Regions from separate parts of the Pelagibius sp. 7325 genome, predicted to be linked through region 2. Evidence: predicted binding sites of a transcription regulator. Region 2 holds the regulator's gene; each other region holds the start of a gene.
The links. Region 2 encodes PhoB, which activates phosphate uptake and scavenging genes when phosphate is short. Its sites were predicted from a motif close to TNTCATAAAACTGTCA; they were not measured.
Positions count from the first base shown of each region.

Region 1: the regulator PhoB is predicted to act here: its motif matches at 1,548-1,563, upstream of WDC82_RS22385 (DUF1045 domain-containing protein).
Region 3: the regulator PhoB is predicted to act here: its motif matches at 1,005-1,020, upstream of WDC82_RS14095 (RNA degradosome polyphosphate kinase).
Region 4: the regulator PhoB is predicted to act here: its motif matches at 2,003-2,018, upstream of WDC82_RS10230 (CYTH and CHAD domain-containing protein).

Region 1 covers NZ_JBBKAH010000012.1:173,950-177,752, reverse strand. Annotated here, with positions in the region: gene WDC82_RS22395 (glycosyltransferase family 1 protein) at 1-488, opposite strand, end outside; gene WDC82_RS22390 (UDP-2,3-diacylglucosamine diphosphatase) at 505-1,305, opposite strand; gene WDC82_RS22385 (DUF1045 domain-containing protein) at 1,644-2,411, shown strand; gene WDC82_RS22380 (phosphonate degradation HD-domain oxygenase) at 2,408-2,992, shown strand; gene phnN (phosphonate metabolism protein/1,5-bisphosphokinase (PRPP-forming) PhnN) at 3,007-3,582, shown strand; gene WDC82_RS22370 (hypothetical protein) at 3,736-3,803, shown strand, end outside.
Region 2 covers NZ_JBBKAH010000002.1:946,735-950,537, forward strand. Annotated here, with positions in the region: gene WDC82_RS06470 (bifunctional acetate--CoA ligase family protein/GNAT family N-acetyltransferase) at 1-1,639, shown strand, start outside; gene phoB (phosphate regulon transcriptional regulator PhoB) at 1,650-2,342, opposite strand; gene phoU (phosphate signaling complex protein PhoU) at 2,385-3,110, opposite strand; gene pstB (phosphate ABC transporter ATP-binding protein PstB) at 3,166-3,803, opposite strand, start outside.
Region 3 covers NZ_JBBKAH010000004.1:234,092-237,894, forward strand. Annotated here, with positions in the region: gene WDC82_RS14090 (hypothetical protein) at 107-727, shown strand; gene WDC82_RS14095 (RNA degradosome polyphosphate kinase) at 1,099-3,270, shown strand; gene ppx (exopolyphosphatase) at 3,278-3,803, shown strand, end outside.
Region 4 covers NZ_JBBKAH010000003.1:234,271-238,073, reverse strand. Annotated here, with positions in the region: gene WDC82_RS10235 (AAA family ATPase) at 1-164, opposite strand, end outside; gene WDC82_RS10230 (CYTH and CHAD domain-containing protein) at 181-1,776, opposite strand; gene WDC82_RS10225 (histidine phosphatase family protein) at 2,071-2,619, shown strand; gene WDC82_RS10220 (IlvD/Edd family dehydratase) at 2,720-3,803, shown strand, end outside.

The DNA.
Region 1 (3,803 bases), on a different contig from region 2:
TCGACTCCGCGGGTCCAGTCGACCAGGTTGTGGAAGCCGTGGGCTTCCAGTTCGCGCTTCATCGACTGGGTCGCGACCATGATGGCCTGGGAGGGCTTGTGGAACCAGCGCATGAAACGGTAGCCCCACTCGACGGAAACGGGCAGACGGGCGCTGAGGTACTCGGGAAAGCGCGTGTGGTAGGAGGTGGTGAAGGGCAGCCCGCGCTTCACGCAGTAGTTCCTGACGGCCAGGCCGATCGGCCCTTCGGTGGCGATGTGGATGGCATCGGCCCCGACCGCCTCGATGCGCCTGGCCATGCCGAGGCCCGGCAGGATCGCCAGCGGGATCTCGGGATACGAAGGACAGGGAAAGGTGCGGAACTGCTCCGGGCAGATCACCTCGAAGACGTGCCCTTGCGGCGCGAGTTCTTCGCGCACGCGGTTGAGGGTGCGTACCACGCCGTTGATCTGCGGGTACCAGGCGTCGCTCGCCAGCAGGATTTTCATTCTCTTGGGTGGCCTCTCAGGCGGCGGCCGAGACGGGTTGCAGCATGGGAAAGGCCCTCAGCTCCGCCCAGGGCAGGATCTCCAGCCGGCCGTCCATGTGCTCGACCAGGGCGGTGCAGCTCTCCACCCAGTCGCCGTCGTTGATGTAGAGGATGCCGTCGATCAGGCGCATCTCGGCCAGGTGGATGTGGCCGCAAACGACGCCGTCGACGCCGTGGCGCTTGGCCTCGTCGACCACCGCCTGCTCGAAGTTGCTGATGAACTGCACGGCGTTCTTCACCCGGTGCTTGAGGTAGGCCGACAGCGACCAGTAGCCGAAGCCCAGCTTGCGGCGCAGGTAGTTGAACCAGGTATTCACGTGCAGCATGGTGACGTAGGCCCAGTCGCCGAGCAGCGCCAGCCAGCGCGCATACTTCACCACGCCGTCGAACTCGTCGCCGTGGATCACCAGCAGGCGCTTGCCGTCGGCGGTCTCGTGGATCGCCTGCCGGGTCACCTCGACGCCGCCGAAGTGGCTGCCGAGATAGTCGCGCAGGAACTCGTCGTGATTGCCGGGCACGTAGACGAGGCGCATGCCCTTGCGCACCTTGCGCAGCAGCTTCTGCACCACGTCGTTGTGCGCCTGCGGCCAGTACCAGGTGCGCTTCAGGCGCCAGCCGTCGACGATGTCGCCGACCAGGTACAGCGTCTCGCAGTCGGTGTGCTTGATGAAGTCCAGCAGGTAGTCCGCCTTGCAGCCCCGCGTCCCGAGATGGATGTCGGAGATGAAGATCGTGCGATAGCGCGCGGGGCGCGAATGAGAGGCCAGGCTGTCCATGAATCGACTCCGCAGATGTCGAGTAGACCGCAAAAAGAAGCGATCTTTCTGCGGCTTATAGCAACATGTTGTTGCAGTACAAGGACGCGTGGAAAAGTTGCCGCTAATATAATGGCAGCGTCACGACAGTGTCATCGAAAGTACATACTGGTGCTGTTCTTGGTTAAATTTCCTCGTTAAGCGCGTGTCCGGAACGCCTTAGCGGCGACGACTCCGGTGGCGGCGCGGCCATGCCACCGTGGCGTCACAAAACCGTCGCCGCTTGCGGTCTGTACGGCGGGCGTGCCGCTGGCTAAAAGACTGCGGAACGTTCGAACAGCGAGAGTCCCGAGCCGGCCGTGACCGACCATCCCGAAGCGCGCTATGCCGTCTACTACGCCCCGCCGGCCGCCGGCGGACTCTGGCGCCTCGCCCAGCAGTGGCTTGGCCGCGACTGCGAGACCGGGACGCTGCTGGAACCGCCGCCGCTCGACGGCTGGACGGCGGCGGAAATCGCCGCGGCGACCGAGAGCCCGCGCCACTACGGCTTCCATGCGACGCTGAAGGCGCCCTTTCACTTGGCGCCCGGCCGTTCGCCAGGCCAGCTGCGCGACGCCCTCGCTGACTTCGCCGCCGGCCGGCGCGCCTTCCTCGCGCCCGCCCTGAAGGTCTCGGCCATCGGGCCGTTCATCGCCCTCACCCTCTCCGCCCCTTCAGCGGAAATGCAGGCCCTGGCCGACGCGGCGGTGCGGGACCTCGACGGCTTGCGCGCGCCGCTGGCCGAGCGCGACCTCCAGCGTCGCCTGGATAAGGGGCTCAGCGCGCGCCAGGAAGCGCTGCTGCGCGCATGGGGCTATCCCTACGTGCTGGAGGAGTTCCGCTTCCACATGACGCTGACCGGGTCGCTGGTCCCCCCTGCTTTCGAGATCGAGCGGCGCGAGCGCCTGCAGACCCAGCTCGCCGCCCTCTTCCGCCCGGCGCTCAGCGAAGCCGTTCCGGTCGGCGAGATCTGCCTTTATAGTCAGGCGACAAGAGACCAGCCGTTCCGGCTCGCCGAGCGCTTCCGCCTGGGGGCGGCGCAGACGGCGTCGGCAAGCGGCCAAGCAGCAGGACAGATTCTCTCATGACCACGGCCACCGAGCGCGCACAGATCGCCGATCCCATCGACCACATCCTGGGCCTGCTGGCCGAGCTGGGCTCGGACCGCTACGGCGGCGAGGAGGTCACTCAGCTGACCCACGCCCTGCAGTGCGCCACCTTCGCCCAGCAGAACGGCGCCAGCGACGACCTGGTGGCGGCGGCCCTGCTGCACGACATCGGCCATCTGGTGAACCCCAAGGATGAAGGCGCCACGCTGCGCGGCATCGACGCGGCGCACGAGACCGTCGGGGCCGGCTACCTCGCGCGCTGGTTCGGCCCGGCGGTGACCGCGCCGATCGCCCAGCACGTCGCCGCCAAGCGCTACCTCTGCCAGGCCGAGGACGGCTACTTCGGACGCCTCTCGGAAGAGTCGGTGCGCAGTCTCGCAGTGCAGGGCGGCCCCTTCACCGCCGCCCAGGCCGAGGCCTTCCTCGCCCGCCCCTACGCCGAGGAGGCCGTGGCCCTGCGCCGCTGGGACGAGCTGGCCAAGGATCCGGAGATGGTGACGCCCAGCCTGGAGGATTTCCGCCCGGTGCTGCAACGCGCCCAGCGCAGCGGCCAAGGCTGAGCCGGACGCCTGAGATGAGCGAAGCGGCGAAACAGGCGAAGACAGGCCGTCTGATCCTGGTGGTCGGCCCCTCGGGCGCCGGCAAGGACAGCCTGATCGAGGGCGCCCGGACGGCGCTGGCCGGCCATCCGCGCTTCGTCTTTCCCCGCCGCATCATCACCCGCCCCAGCGATCCCGGCAGCGAGGACCACGCCACCCTCTCCGAGGCCGAGTTCGAGCGCCAGCGTGCCGCCGGCGCCTTCTTCCTCGACTGGGATGCGCACGGCCTGCGCTATGCCCTGCCCGGCTCCATCGCCGATGAGCTCGCCGCAGGGCGCACGGTGATCGCCAACGTCTCGCGCGCGGTGATTGCCGCGGCGCGCGCAAAGCATGCGGCCACCACCGTGGTGGTGGTCACCGCCCCGCCGGCGGTGCTGGCCAGGCGCCTTGCCGCCCGGGGCCGCGAGGACGCCGCCGACGTCGAGGCCCGCCTCGCCCGCGCCGCCGACCAGCCGAGCGGCCCCGGCGTCGTCACGGTGATGAACGATGCCTCGCTCGAGAGCGCCGTCGCCCGCTTCCTCGAGGCCCTGAAGGCCCCCGCCGAGGCCTGAGCCGGTCACTTTCTCCCGCCGATTTTTTCCCGCACCGCCTGAAACCCATCGCAGCCCGCCTGCGTAGCTTCAGACAGAAGCCGCTTATGCCCCGCGTTCCTACCTCTTGGGAGGTAGTGTCCAAAACGGGTCGCTCTGTTAAGGAAGCGTTAGATGTTCAGCGTCGAAATTCCCGTCATCGCATTCTACGCCCGGTTTCCCGGGCTGAGCAGCCGGATCAA
Region 2 (3,803 bases):
GGGTTCGCGTTACAAGGCGGCGATGGAGGCGCTGTTGGGCGATCCCAACACGGATGCCGTGCTCGCCATGCACTGCCCCGTCGCCGTCGCCGATCCCGCGGAGGCGGCGCAGGCAGTGATCGGCGCCTTCCAGGAGAATGAAAAGAAGAGCCGCCATCGCCCGGTCTTCGCCGCCTGGGTCGGCGACTATGCGGTTGCCGGTGCGCGCCGGCTGATCGATCGCGCCGGCCTGCCGCAGTATCCGACGCCGGAGCAGGCGGTGCGCGCCTTCATGCACCTTGCCCGCTACCGCCATAACCAGTCGCTGCTGATGCGGGTGCCGCCCTCCGTGCCGGAAACGGCAGCGCCCGATACGGCGGCGGTGCGCAAGATCATCGCCGGTGCCCTGGCGGAAGACCGTGAGTGGCTCAACGAGGCGGAGGCCAAGCAGGCGCTTGCCGCCTACGGTATCCCCACCCTCTTGGCCGAGGTGGTGGCAGACCCCAGTGAGGCGGGTGCGGCGGCGGCACGCATCGGTGGGCCGGTGGCCCTCAAGATCCTGTCGCGCGACATCACTCACAAGAGCGACATCGGCGGCGTCATGCTGGACCTGGAAGGCGCCGAGGCGGTCGTCCGCGCGGCCGAAGCGATGCTGAAGCGCGTCAGCGAGGCGGCACCCGATGCGCGCCTACAGGGCTTCACCGTGCAGGCCATGTGCCGCCGTCCGCAGGCGGAAGAGCTGATTATCGGCGTCGTCAGCGATCCGCAATTCGGCCCGGTGATGCTGTTCGGCCAGGGCGGCACGGCGGTTGAGGTCATCAACGATAAGGCGCTCGCCCTGCCGCCGCTCGATCCGGTGCTGGCCGAAGCGATGATGCAGCAGACGCGGGTCTACAAGTTGCTGCAGGGTTACCGCGACCGGCCGCCTGCGGCGCTCAACGAAATCGCCAATGCGCTCATCCGCCTCTCGCAACTGGTCATCGACATTGCCGAGGTGAGCGAGGTCGACATCAATCCCCTGCTGGCGGACAGCGCGGGGGTCATCGCGCTGGATGCACGCATCCGGCTCGACGCCGTGCAGGCCGGCAAGTCCAGCGGCAGCGAACGCCTGGCGATCCGGCCCTATCCCAAGTCGCTGGAGCAGACCTTCACGCTGCCCGACGGCCAGAAAATCTTCGTGCGCCCGCTCCGGCCCGACGACGCGCCGGGGCTGCGCTCAGGGTTCAAGCGTCTTGATCCGGAAGACGTGCGCATGCGGTTCTTTTCCCACATGCGCGAGATGAGCCCGACCATGGCGGCGCGCCTTACCCAGCTGGACTACAACCGCGAAATGGCCCTGGCCGCCTTTCCTGCCGAGGGGACGGACCGCCGCGGCCTTGGCATCGTGCGCCTGGTTGCCGATCCGGATAACCAGCGCGCCGAATTCGCCATCACCATCCGTTCGGAGGACAAGGGCCGTGGCCTCGGCCGCGCCCTCATGGAGCGCATCATGGACTATGCCGTGCGGCGCGGCGTTGGCGAGATTTGGGGCGACGTACTGGCCGACAATCGGCGCATGCTGACCCTCTGCGACGAGCTGGGATTCGAGCGTGCCGGCGTCGAGGACGGCATCGTCCATGTCCGCCGGCCGCTGCGCGCAGCCGACGGCAGCGGCGCTTAATGGTGCTGCGTCAGGCCGCCGGGCGGTCCAGCGAGTAGCCCGCCGAGCGCACGGTGCGGATCAGGTCATCCTCGCCACCCTGGTTCAGCGCCTTGCGCAGGCGGCGGATATGCACGTCGACGGTGCGCGGCTCTACGTAGACGTCGCGGCCCCACACGGAATCCAGCAACTGCTCGCGGGTGAATACGCGCCCCGGATGCTGCATCAGGTGGCGCAGCAGGCGAAATTCCGTCGGCCCCAGGTGGATATCCTGGCCGCTACGGCGCACGCGGTGGGCCGCCAGGTCCATCGCCAGGTCTTCGAAAGTCAGCATCTCGCTGCTGAGCTCCGGCTTGCTCCGGCGCAACACCGCATTGATGCGTGCGATGAGCTCGGCAGGCGAGAACGGCTTCGTAATGTAATCGTCGCAGCCGCTGTCCAGCCCGCGCAGCTTGTCGGTCTCCTCGCCGCGTGCGGTCAGCATGATGATCGGCACGCGTTTGGTCTCGGCCTTGCTGCGCAGCTGGCGGCAGACCTCGATACCCGACATCAGCGGCAGCATCCAGTCGAGCAGAATGAGGTCCGGCACTTCCTCCGCCGCCGCCACCAGGGCTTCCTCGCCGTCGCCGGCGGTGTTGGCGCGAAAGCCGGCGCCTTCCAGATTGTAGCGCAACATCGTGACCAGGGCTTCCTGGTCCTCGACGATCAGAACTAGAGGTTTCACGCCCCTTTCCTCTCCCTATGCCTTACCACTCTAACTTAGCCCCTATTTCTTGCCGTTAACTTCCGGGTTGAGCACCTGGAAGCTCGACAGATCGCCCTTGGGCCGGCCGCCATGGATGCGCTTGCCGGTCGAAAGGTAGTGCGTCGTCTCTGCAATGTTGGTCGCATGGTCGCCGATGCGCTCGATGTTCTTGGCGATGAACAGCAGGTGCGTGCAAGGCGTAATGTGTCGCGGGTCCTCCATCATGTAGGTCAGGAGTTCGCGGAACAGCGCCGTGTACATCTCGTCGACTTCCTCGTCGCGGTGCCACACGTCTATGGCGCGGTTCGGGTCGTGATTGGCATAAGCGTCCAGCACGTCCTTGATGATTGCCTGCACCAGCTTGGCCATGCGCGGGATGGAGCGCGCGGCTTCGTGCGGTGTCAGCTGGTTCAGGGCGATGGTGCGCTTGGCGACGTTCTTGGCATAGTCGCCGATGCGCTCCAGATCGCTGGAGATCTTCAGTGCGGAGATGACTTCGCGCAGGTCGTTGGCCATGGGCTGGCGCAGCGCCAGGGTGCGGACCGCGTTTTCATCCAGCTCCAGATCCATCTGGTCGATGGCCTCGTCGCCGGCGACGATCTTTTGGGCCAGATCGGTATCGCGGCGCACCAGCGCCTCGATGGCTCCTGCCAGTTGCGCTTCGGCGACACCGCCCATGCGCAGAACCACGGCGTTCAGCCGTTGCAGTTCCTCGTCGAAGGATTTGACGATATGTTCGCTGTTCATGCCTGTTCGTCCTTAGGGCGTTCCTGGTACCTGTCTTGCCGCGCGGGTTCCGTACTCAGCCGAAGCGGCCGGTGATGTATCCCTGGGTGCGCTCGTCGGTCGGGGTGGTGAAGATCTGCTCCGTCTCGCCCCACTCGACCAGATGACCGAGGTGGAAGAAGGCCGTCCGCTGAGATACGCGGGCGGCCTGCTGCATCGAGTGGGTGACGATGACGATGGTGAAGTTCTGCCGCAGCTCGTCGATCAGCTCTTCGATCCTGGCGGTCGCGATGGGATCGAGGGCGGAACAGGGCTCATCCATCAGGATCACTTCGGGATTGACGGCGATGGCACGGGCGATGCAGAGGCGCTGCTGCTGGCCGCCGGAAAGTCCCGTTCCCGGTTCCTTGAGGCGGTCCTTCACTTCTTTCCACAAACCGGCGCGCTTCAGCGAACTCTCGACGATCTCGTCAAGGACGTCCTTGCCTCCGCCAAGACCGTGAATTCGCGGGCCATAGGCGATGTTGTCGTAGATCGATTTGGGAAAGGGATTTGGCTTCTGGAAGACCATGCCGACGCGGGCACGCAACTGCACGACGTCGATGTCGCGTGCGTAGATGTCCTGCTTGTCCAGCATGATCTCGCCGACGACGCGGCAGCCCTCGATGACATCGTTCATGCGATTGATGCAACGCAAAAAGGTCGACTTGCCGC
Region 3 (3,803 bases), on a different contig from region 2:
GGCAATTTTGGGGCGCCGGGGATGTCTTCGGCGCCCCTTTGCGTAGAACCAACCATAGATTGGGCCATAACCCGGCGAAGCAAGCCGCTATGGAAGGAACAGAGAGATGTCGGTGCGTCTTATATCGGCGCTTTGCGCCGCGCTGATCGCGACTGCGGTCCCCGCTGCAAATCCTGCTGTTGCCGACGAGTACCGCTATGGCCACGGCCAGAGCCAGGGGAACGGGCACGGCAAGCATCACAGGCACCGTGACAGGCATGAGGAGAAGCGCGGCGGCTATGGCCGGCCGGCTGTCGCGTGGCAGCACGGATACCATGGACACCGGGCCGCGGGGCCGGTCTACGCCTATCCCGTAGTGCGCTACTATCACTACCGGCCGCTGCCGCGCCACCACCATCACAAGAAGGTCTATGTTCACAAGCGCCGCGGCGACAACGACCTGCTCTATGCGATTCTCGCCCTGCAGATCGTCGATCTGCTGAACGACAGCCAGCGGGACAACTACGGCTGGGCGCAGAACCGTGCGGTCTCGGCGCCACTGGGCGAGACGATCCGTTGGAACGACAGCGGTGCCTCCGGCAGCGTCACCGCGACCCGCGACGGCATCGACGATGGCGGGCGCTATTGCCGGGAGTTCCAGCACGACATCACGGTCGGCAACCGCATGGAGCAAGGCTACGGCGTGGCCTGCCGGCAGCCGGATGGCAGCTGGCAGATCGTCTCCTAGAACGCTGGCCGTCCGAGGGGGTCGTTCGGGCAGGTCGGCAAGGCCCCGTGACGCAATAAGGGCCCCCCGCCGGCCACGAGGACCGGGCAGGGGGCCCCGGCTCATGGGGCTGGGTAGGGATCACCCACGGGCCGCTCTCCGTTTAGCCGAGCGCCCGGAGGGCGGCTTTGACGTATATCAACTTTTCTATGCTTTTGGGCTTAGGGAGCCCCGGGCGGGGCGCCGATCTTGCCGCTCGGCCCGCGCGGGTCCATATTCTGCAATAATTTGGTATAGATGACCGTGTTATGAATGGGAGTGGGGCAGCCCCCGTCCTGTTCGATTCGCCGTGCCCGGGAGAGTTCGCGTTGGAAGAGAGTGAGATCGTCGCGCTGGAAGTAGAGCCGCTGGGGCAGGAATCCGACCTGCCGGTCGGCGCCCAAGTCGCCGCGATCGACTTGAATTCGCCAGAGCGCTTCATCAACCGGGAGATCTCCTGGCTCGGCTTCAACGAGCGGGTCCTGGAGGAGGCTTACAACGTCAACCATCCGCTGCTGGAACGGCTGCGCTTCCTGTCCATCTCCGCCAGCAACCTGGATGAGTTCTTCATGGTCCGCGTCGCCGGCCTGCGCGGGCAGGTGCGCGCCGGGGTGAAGACGCCCTCGCCGGAAGGCTTGACCCCCGCCCAGCAGCTCACGGCGATCAACGAGCGGGTCGCCAAGCTGATGCGCTGGCAGCAGGAAAAGTGGCTGGACCTGATCGGCGAGCTGCGCGGGGCCGGCCTGGCGGTGGTCAGCGCCCATGAACTGACGACGCGCGAGCGCAGGTTCCTCGACGAGTACTTCACGGCGCAGCTCTATCCCGTGCTGACGCCCATCGCCATCGACCCGGCGCACCCTTTTCCCTTCATTCCCAACCGCGGCTTGTCGATCGTCGTCGAGCTGCTGCGCGGCGACGACAAGGGGCAGATCAACGCCCTGATCCCGATCCCGGCCATGGTGCAGCGCTTCATCAAGCTGCCGGGCGATGCGGCGCGCTTCATCCGACTTGAGGAGATGCTGCGGCTCTATTTCGACGAGATGTTCCCCGGCTTCGAGGTGCAGGCGAGCGGCTTTTTCCGTGTGCTGCGCGACAGCGACCTGGAAGTGGAGGAAGAGGCCGAAGACCTGGTGCGCGTGTTCGAGAGCGCCTTGAAGCGCCGGCGGCGCGGGTCGGTGATCCGCCTGACGGTCGATGCCGACATGCCGTCAGCGCTGCTTGAGTTCGTGGTGCGCGAGCTGCAGGTCGACGCGGAGAACGTGTTCTCGCTGGACGGCATGCTGGGACTTTCGGATACCAACGAACTGATCGTCGACGATCGCCCGGATCTGGTGTTTGCGCCTTACAATCCGCGCTTTCCGGAACGCATCCGCGATCTGGGGGGCGACAGCTTTGCGGCGATCCGCGCCAAGGACTTCGTCGTCCACCATCCCTACGAGAGCTTCGACGTGGTCGTGCAGTTCCTGCGCCAGGCGGCGAACGACCCCGCCGTCGTCGCCATCAAGCAGACGCTTTACCGCACCTCCGAGGACTCGCCGATCGTGAAGGCGCTGGGCGAAGCGGCGGAGGCCGGCAAGTCGGTGACCGCGCTGGTTGAGTTGAAGGCGCGCTTCGACGAGGAACGCAACATCCGCTGGGCGCGCAATCTGGAGCGCGCCGGCGTGCAGGTGATCTACGGCTTCCTGGAGCTGAAGACCCACGCCAAGATTTCGCTGGTGGCCCGCCGCGAGGGCGAGGCGATCCGCACCTACGTCCACTTCGGTACCGGCAACTACCATCCGGTCACGGCGCGGATCTATACCGACGTTTCCTTCTTCTCCTGCGACCCGGTACTGGCGCGCGACGCCACGCGGTTGTTCAACTACATGACCGGCTACGCGACGCCCAAGGCGATGGAAAAGATCGCCTTCGCCCCGCTCACCCTGCGCCAGAAGCTGCTCACGCTCATCGAGGGCGAGATCGCTCACGCAAAGGCCGGCCAGCCGGCCAGCATCTGGGCCAAGCTGAACTCCGTGGTCGACCCTGAAATCATCGACGCCCTCTACCGGGCCTCGCAGGCCGGCGTTGCCATAGACCTGGTGATCCGCGGCATCTGCTGCTTGCGGCCGGGGGTGCCGGGCCTGTCCGACAACATCCGGGTAAAGAGCATCGTCGGGCGCTTCCTGGAGCACAGCCGAATCGTTTGCTTCGGCAACGGCAAGCCGCTACCGTCCCGGGACGCCAAGGTCTTCATTTCCTCGGCGGACTGGATGCCCCGCAATCTGGACCGCCGCATCGAGACCCTGGTTCCCATCGAGAACGCAACGGTTCACCAGCAGGTCCTCGACCAGATCATGATCGCCAATCTCAACGATGAAGCGCAGAGCTGGATTCTCGAGCCCGAGGGGACCTTCCGGCGCGTGCGCTCCACGGCAAAGTCGTTCAGCGCGCACACCTACTTCATGACGAATCCCAGCCTGTCCGGCCGCGGCTCCGCCCTGAAGAAGGCGAAGAAAGCGCCGAGGCTGGTCCTGAAAAAATCCTGACGTGAGCATGGCAGCCCGGCAGCCGGCAGCGGTCGCGTCCCCGTCCAAGGGCAGCGCCAGAGATGAGCGCGTCGCCGTGGTCGATATCGGGTCCAACTCCATTCGCCTGGTGGTCTTCGACGGCGTCAAGCGCGCCCCGGCCACGGTATTCAACGAAAAGGTGCTCTGCGGCCTCGGCCGCGGCCTGCAGTCCAGCGGCCGGCTGAGCCCGGAGGGCGTCGCCCTGGCGGTGCCGAACCTGGTGCGCTTCACATCGCTGGCGCGCGCCATGGGGGTCGGCCGCATCGACATGATCGCCACCGCTGCCGTGCGCGACGCCAGCGACGGACAGGCTTTCCGCGCCACCGTCGAGCAGCAGTGCGGCCATCCCATCCGGGTGCTGACGGGCGAGGAGGAGGCACAGTTCTCCGCCCTGGGCGTGATCGCCGGCAACCCGACTGCCGACGGCATCATGGGGGATATGGGCGGCGGCAGCCTGGAGCTGGTCGAGGTGACCAACGGCAAGGTGGGGCACTCGACCACAACGGCGCTGG
Region 4 (3,803 bases), on a different contig from region 2:
GCGTCGCCGGGGCGCACCTGCAGCCAGCCGAGCGCACTGCCCTGCTTGTCGGCGTCGGCAAGGCCGCTGCGCAGGCCGGCGCCGGCAAAGGCGGCGGCGAGGTGGGTGGCGACGGTGGTCTTGCCGCAACCGCCTTTGGTGTTGGCGACGAGGACGGTGATCATGGGCGCTCTTTCGGGCTTACTTGTTCCAGTACGGCGCGGTCGCGGCGAAGGACTTCCAGGTATCGCGCATCTCCGGTTCGAAGTCGAGCAGGGCGCGGGCGTACCAGCCGATGACCTTGCCGACGGCGCGCTCCAGCTGGCGCGCGCCACTGCCGGGCGGCGAGGCCTCGGTGAGGTCCACCAGCAGATGCTCGGTCACCGCCACGTCGTTCAGATGGCCGAGACTTTCCTGCAGGTCGCGTAGAGCGGCGAGATAGGCCTTCTCGCGCTTGGCGGGATAGAGGCCGCGGAAGAATTCTGTGGTGTAGCGCAGCTTCTTCACCGCGATGCGCAGTTCGTGCCGCGCCGCGGTCGGCAGGCTTTTGAAGCCTTTGCCGCGCTTCATCACCTGGCGGTGCCGCTTGGCCAGCAGGGTGTCGGCAAGGGTGATGAACGGCTGGCCGAGTGCGGCTTCCTGAGCGGCGGTCAACCCGGCGCCGTGCCAGGCGCGGTCTTCCAGCCAGCCGCCGAGGCGCAGCAGGAAGCGGGTGTAGCGCGGCGTCGACAGGGCCTCGCGGAGCTCCTGGTAGGCGCGGGACTGGCGCTCGCGCGCGGCAGTGCGCAGGGCGGCGAGGTCGGGGTCTTCCGGGCGGTCCGCTTCCAGCGGTGCCAGCAGGTCCGACTGGAAGACGTCCCAGTCGCGGGCCGGGCCGAGCGCGTTCAGCGTCCACTTGGCCTCGGTCTTCAGCCAGTCGAGCTGGCTTTCCGGCAGAAGTTCGCCGAACACCGACAGGGCGGAGCGGAAGCGCCTGAGGCCGACACGCATCTGGTGGACGCCTTCGGGGTCGCTGCCGTCGAGCGCGGCGGCCTCGTTGGCGCTCCAGTGTCTGAGGCAGTTTTCCAGCACGGCGGCGAGCGCTTCGTCGACGCGCATCGTCGCCGTCAGGTCCAGCGGCTCGGCGCGCACCCCGGCCGGCCGCCGTCCGGTGGCGAGCGCATAGCCGCGCGCCGACTTGCTGCGCGTCTCGATCTGTGTCGGGGCGATGTCCTGCAGCGCCAGCGCCAGATCGAAGAGGGCGCCGGCCGGCCCCTCGACCAGTTCCAGCTCGATCTCGGCGAGCGTTTCGCGGGCACCCGCCGCCTCGATCTCGCCGCGGTCGAAGGCCGCCTCGATGACCTTCATGCGGCCGAGGGAGTCGGTGCCGTTCAACTCCACCACCTCGCGGTGCACCCGGGTGGTGAACACGGGCCGCAGTTCGCCGGGCAGCAGCAGGCCAAGAGCGGCCCGGATCGCCGGATCGTCGACGATCTCCGGCTGCGGCTCCAGCGAGGGAACCTCGCCCTCCCATTCGCTGCGGCTCAGCACCGCCGAGGCGGCGCTGTCGCCGGTCTTCACGGTCTGGATGAAGCGGGCGCCGTCGCGGCGGATGCGAAAGGCGAGGCCGCGCTTGCGCAGGCGCAGATCGGCGGTGTCGTAGTAGACGTTCTCGAGGTCTTTGACCTTCGGCTTGGTGCCGTCCGGGCCGCCGAGGGGCGGGGCCTGCCACAGGCGCAGCAATACCTCGGGGTCCCCCCGCAGTTTCAATTCGGTCTCGACCGGAGCCGGCGACCCGGGTTTCGTCTCGCTGACCATGCGCGCAACGTCTCGCTCTCGCCAATCGGTTTCGGCCGTGCCGGCACCGATCTGCCGCCGTGGGGGCGTCCGCGACACCAGTCTCATGTCGCGCAATCCTATCCTACCGCCTGACAGGCCCCTGTAATTGACCTGTCGCAGAGCCTAAGATCGCGCCCCACCGATACATTCATTTTCGTTCAGATAGATTTGCGTCCCAGCTCCCTGCTCGGCAAGCGGCGAAGTATGACAGTTTTATTACGACCTGTGGGCTGTCTACGCCGGCGAGGATGAAACCGTAGATTGAGGAAAGAGATGCCGGAACTGCTGCTGCTGCGGCATGCCAAGTCGGATTGGACCAAGCCGGATCGGAAAGACCGCAGCCTGGACGACTTCGACCGGCCGCTGGCGCCGCGCGGCCGCAAGGCGGCGCCGCTGATGGGCCGCTATCTTAGCGAACACGGCCTGCAGCCGGACCTGGTGTTGTGCTCATCGGCCCGGCGGGCGCGGGAGACAGGGGACTTGGTCTTGACAGCGCTAGCATCGGCGCCTGAAATCGGTTATTTGAAGACACTCTATCTGGCGCCGCCGAGCCGACTGCTCGCGGTGCTCCGCCGCCAGAGCCCGGATTGCGGCCGCATCCTGCTGATCGGCCACAATCCCGGCCTGCACCATCTGGCTCTCGCGCTGGCCCGCGATCCGGCGGGGCGACTGGCGGGAACAGCGGCGCAGACGCTGGCGGAGAAGTTTCCGACCGCCGCGCTGGCGCGCTTTCAGGTGCCGGCCTGGCCGGTTCTGGGGGAGCAGCCGGCGACGCTGACGGAGTTCGTCAGGCCCCGGGATCTCGCCGGGGCCGAAGACTAGAGAGTGCGAGAGAGAAGGGGCGGAGCGGGGAGCGCGGACCCCGCAAAACCGTCGCCCGTCCGGCACGCGAGCCGTGCGGGATGCGATAACCAGGAGGATGATGCCCGTGAAGATTGCCAAGATGGACCGGCGCCTGCGCAGCCAAAGCTGGTTCGACGACCGGGAGAATCCCGGTATGACGGCGCTCTATCTGGAGCGCTATCTCAACTATGGCCTGACCAAGGAGGAACTGACCTCCGGCAAGCCGATCATCGGTATCGCCCAGACCGGCAGCGACCTGTCGCCCTGCAACCGCATCCACCTGGATCTTGCCCGCCGCATGCGTGACGGCATCCGCGACGCCGGCGGCATCGCTTTCGAGTTTCCGGTGCACCCGATCCAGGAGACCGGGCGCCGGCCGACCGCCGCGCTGGACCGCAACCTTGCGTATCTCGGCCTGGTCGAGATCCTGCACGGCTATCCCATCGACGGCGTCATCCTCACCACCGGCTGCGACAAGACCACGCCGGCCTGCCTGATGGCGGCGGCGACGGTCGACATGCCGGCCATCGCGATGAACGGCGGCCCGATGCTGGACGGCCATTGGAACGGCAAGCTGGTCGGTTCCGGCACCGTGGTGTGGGAAGCACGCCGCCTGCACGCCGCCGGCGAGATCGACTACGACGAATTCATCGGCATGGTCGCGGCTTCCGCTCCCAGCCCCGGTCACTGCAACACCATGGGCACGGCGTCGTCGATGAACTCGCTGGCCGAGGCGCTGGGCATGATGCTGCCGGGCGCCGCCGCCATCCCGGCGCCCTACCGCGAGCGCGGCCAGATGGCATACGAGACCGGCCGGCGCATCGTCGACATGGTGTGGGAGGAACTCACCCCGTCCAAGATCATGACGCGGGCCGCCTTCGAGAACGCGATCGTGGTGAACTCCGCCATCGGCGGCTCGACCAACTGTCCGGTCCACATCAACGCCATCGCGCGCCACATGGACGTCGAGCTCTCGATCGAGGACTGGCAGACCTTCGGCCACGACATTCCGCTGCTGGTCAATTGCCAGCCCGCGGGCAAGTACCTCGGCGAGGGCTACCACCGTGCCGGCGGCCTGCCGGCGGTGATGGGCGAACTGATCCGCGCCGGCAAGATCAACACCGACGCCATGACCGTCGCCGGCAAGACCATGGGCGCGCTGC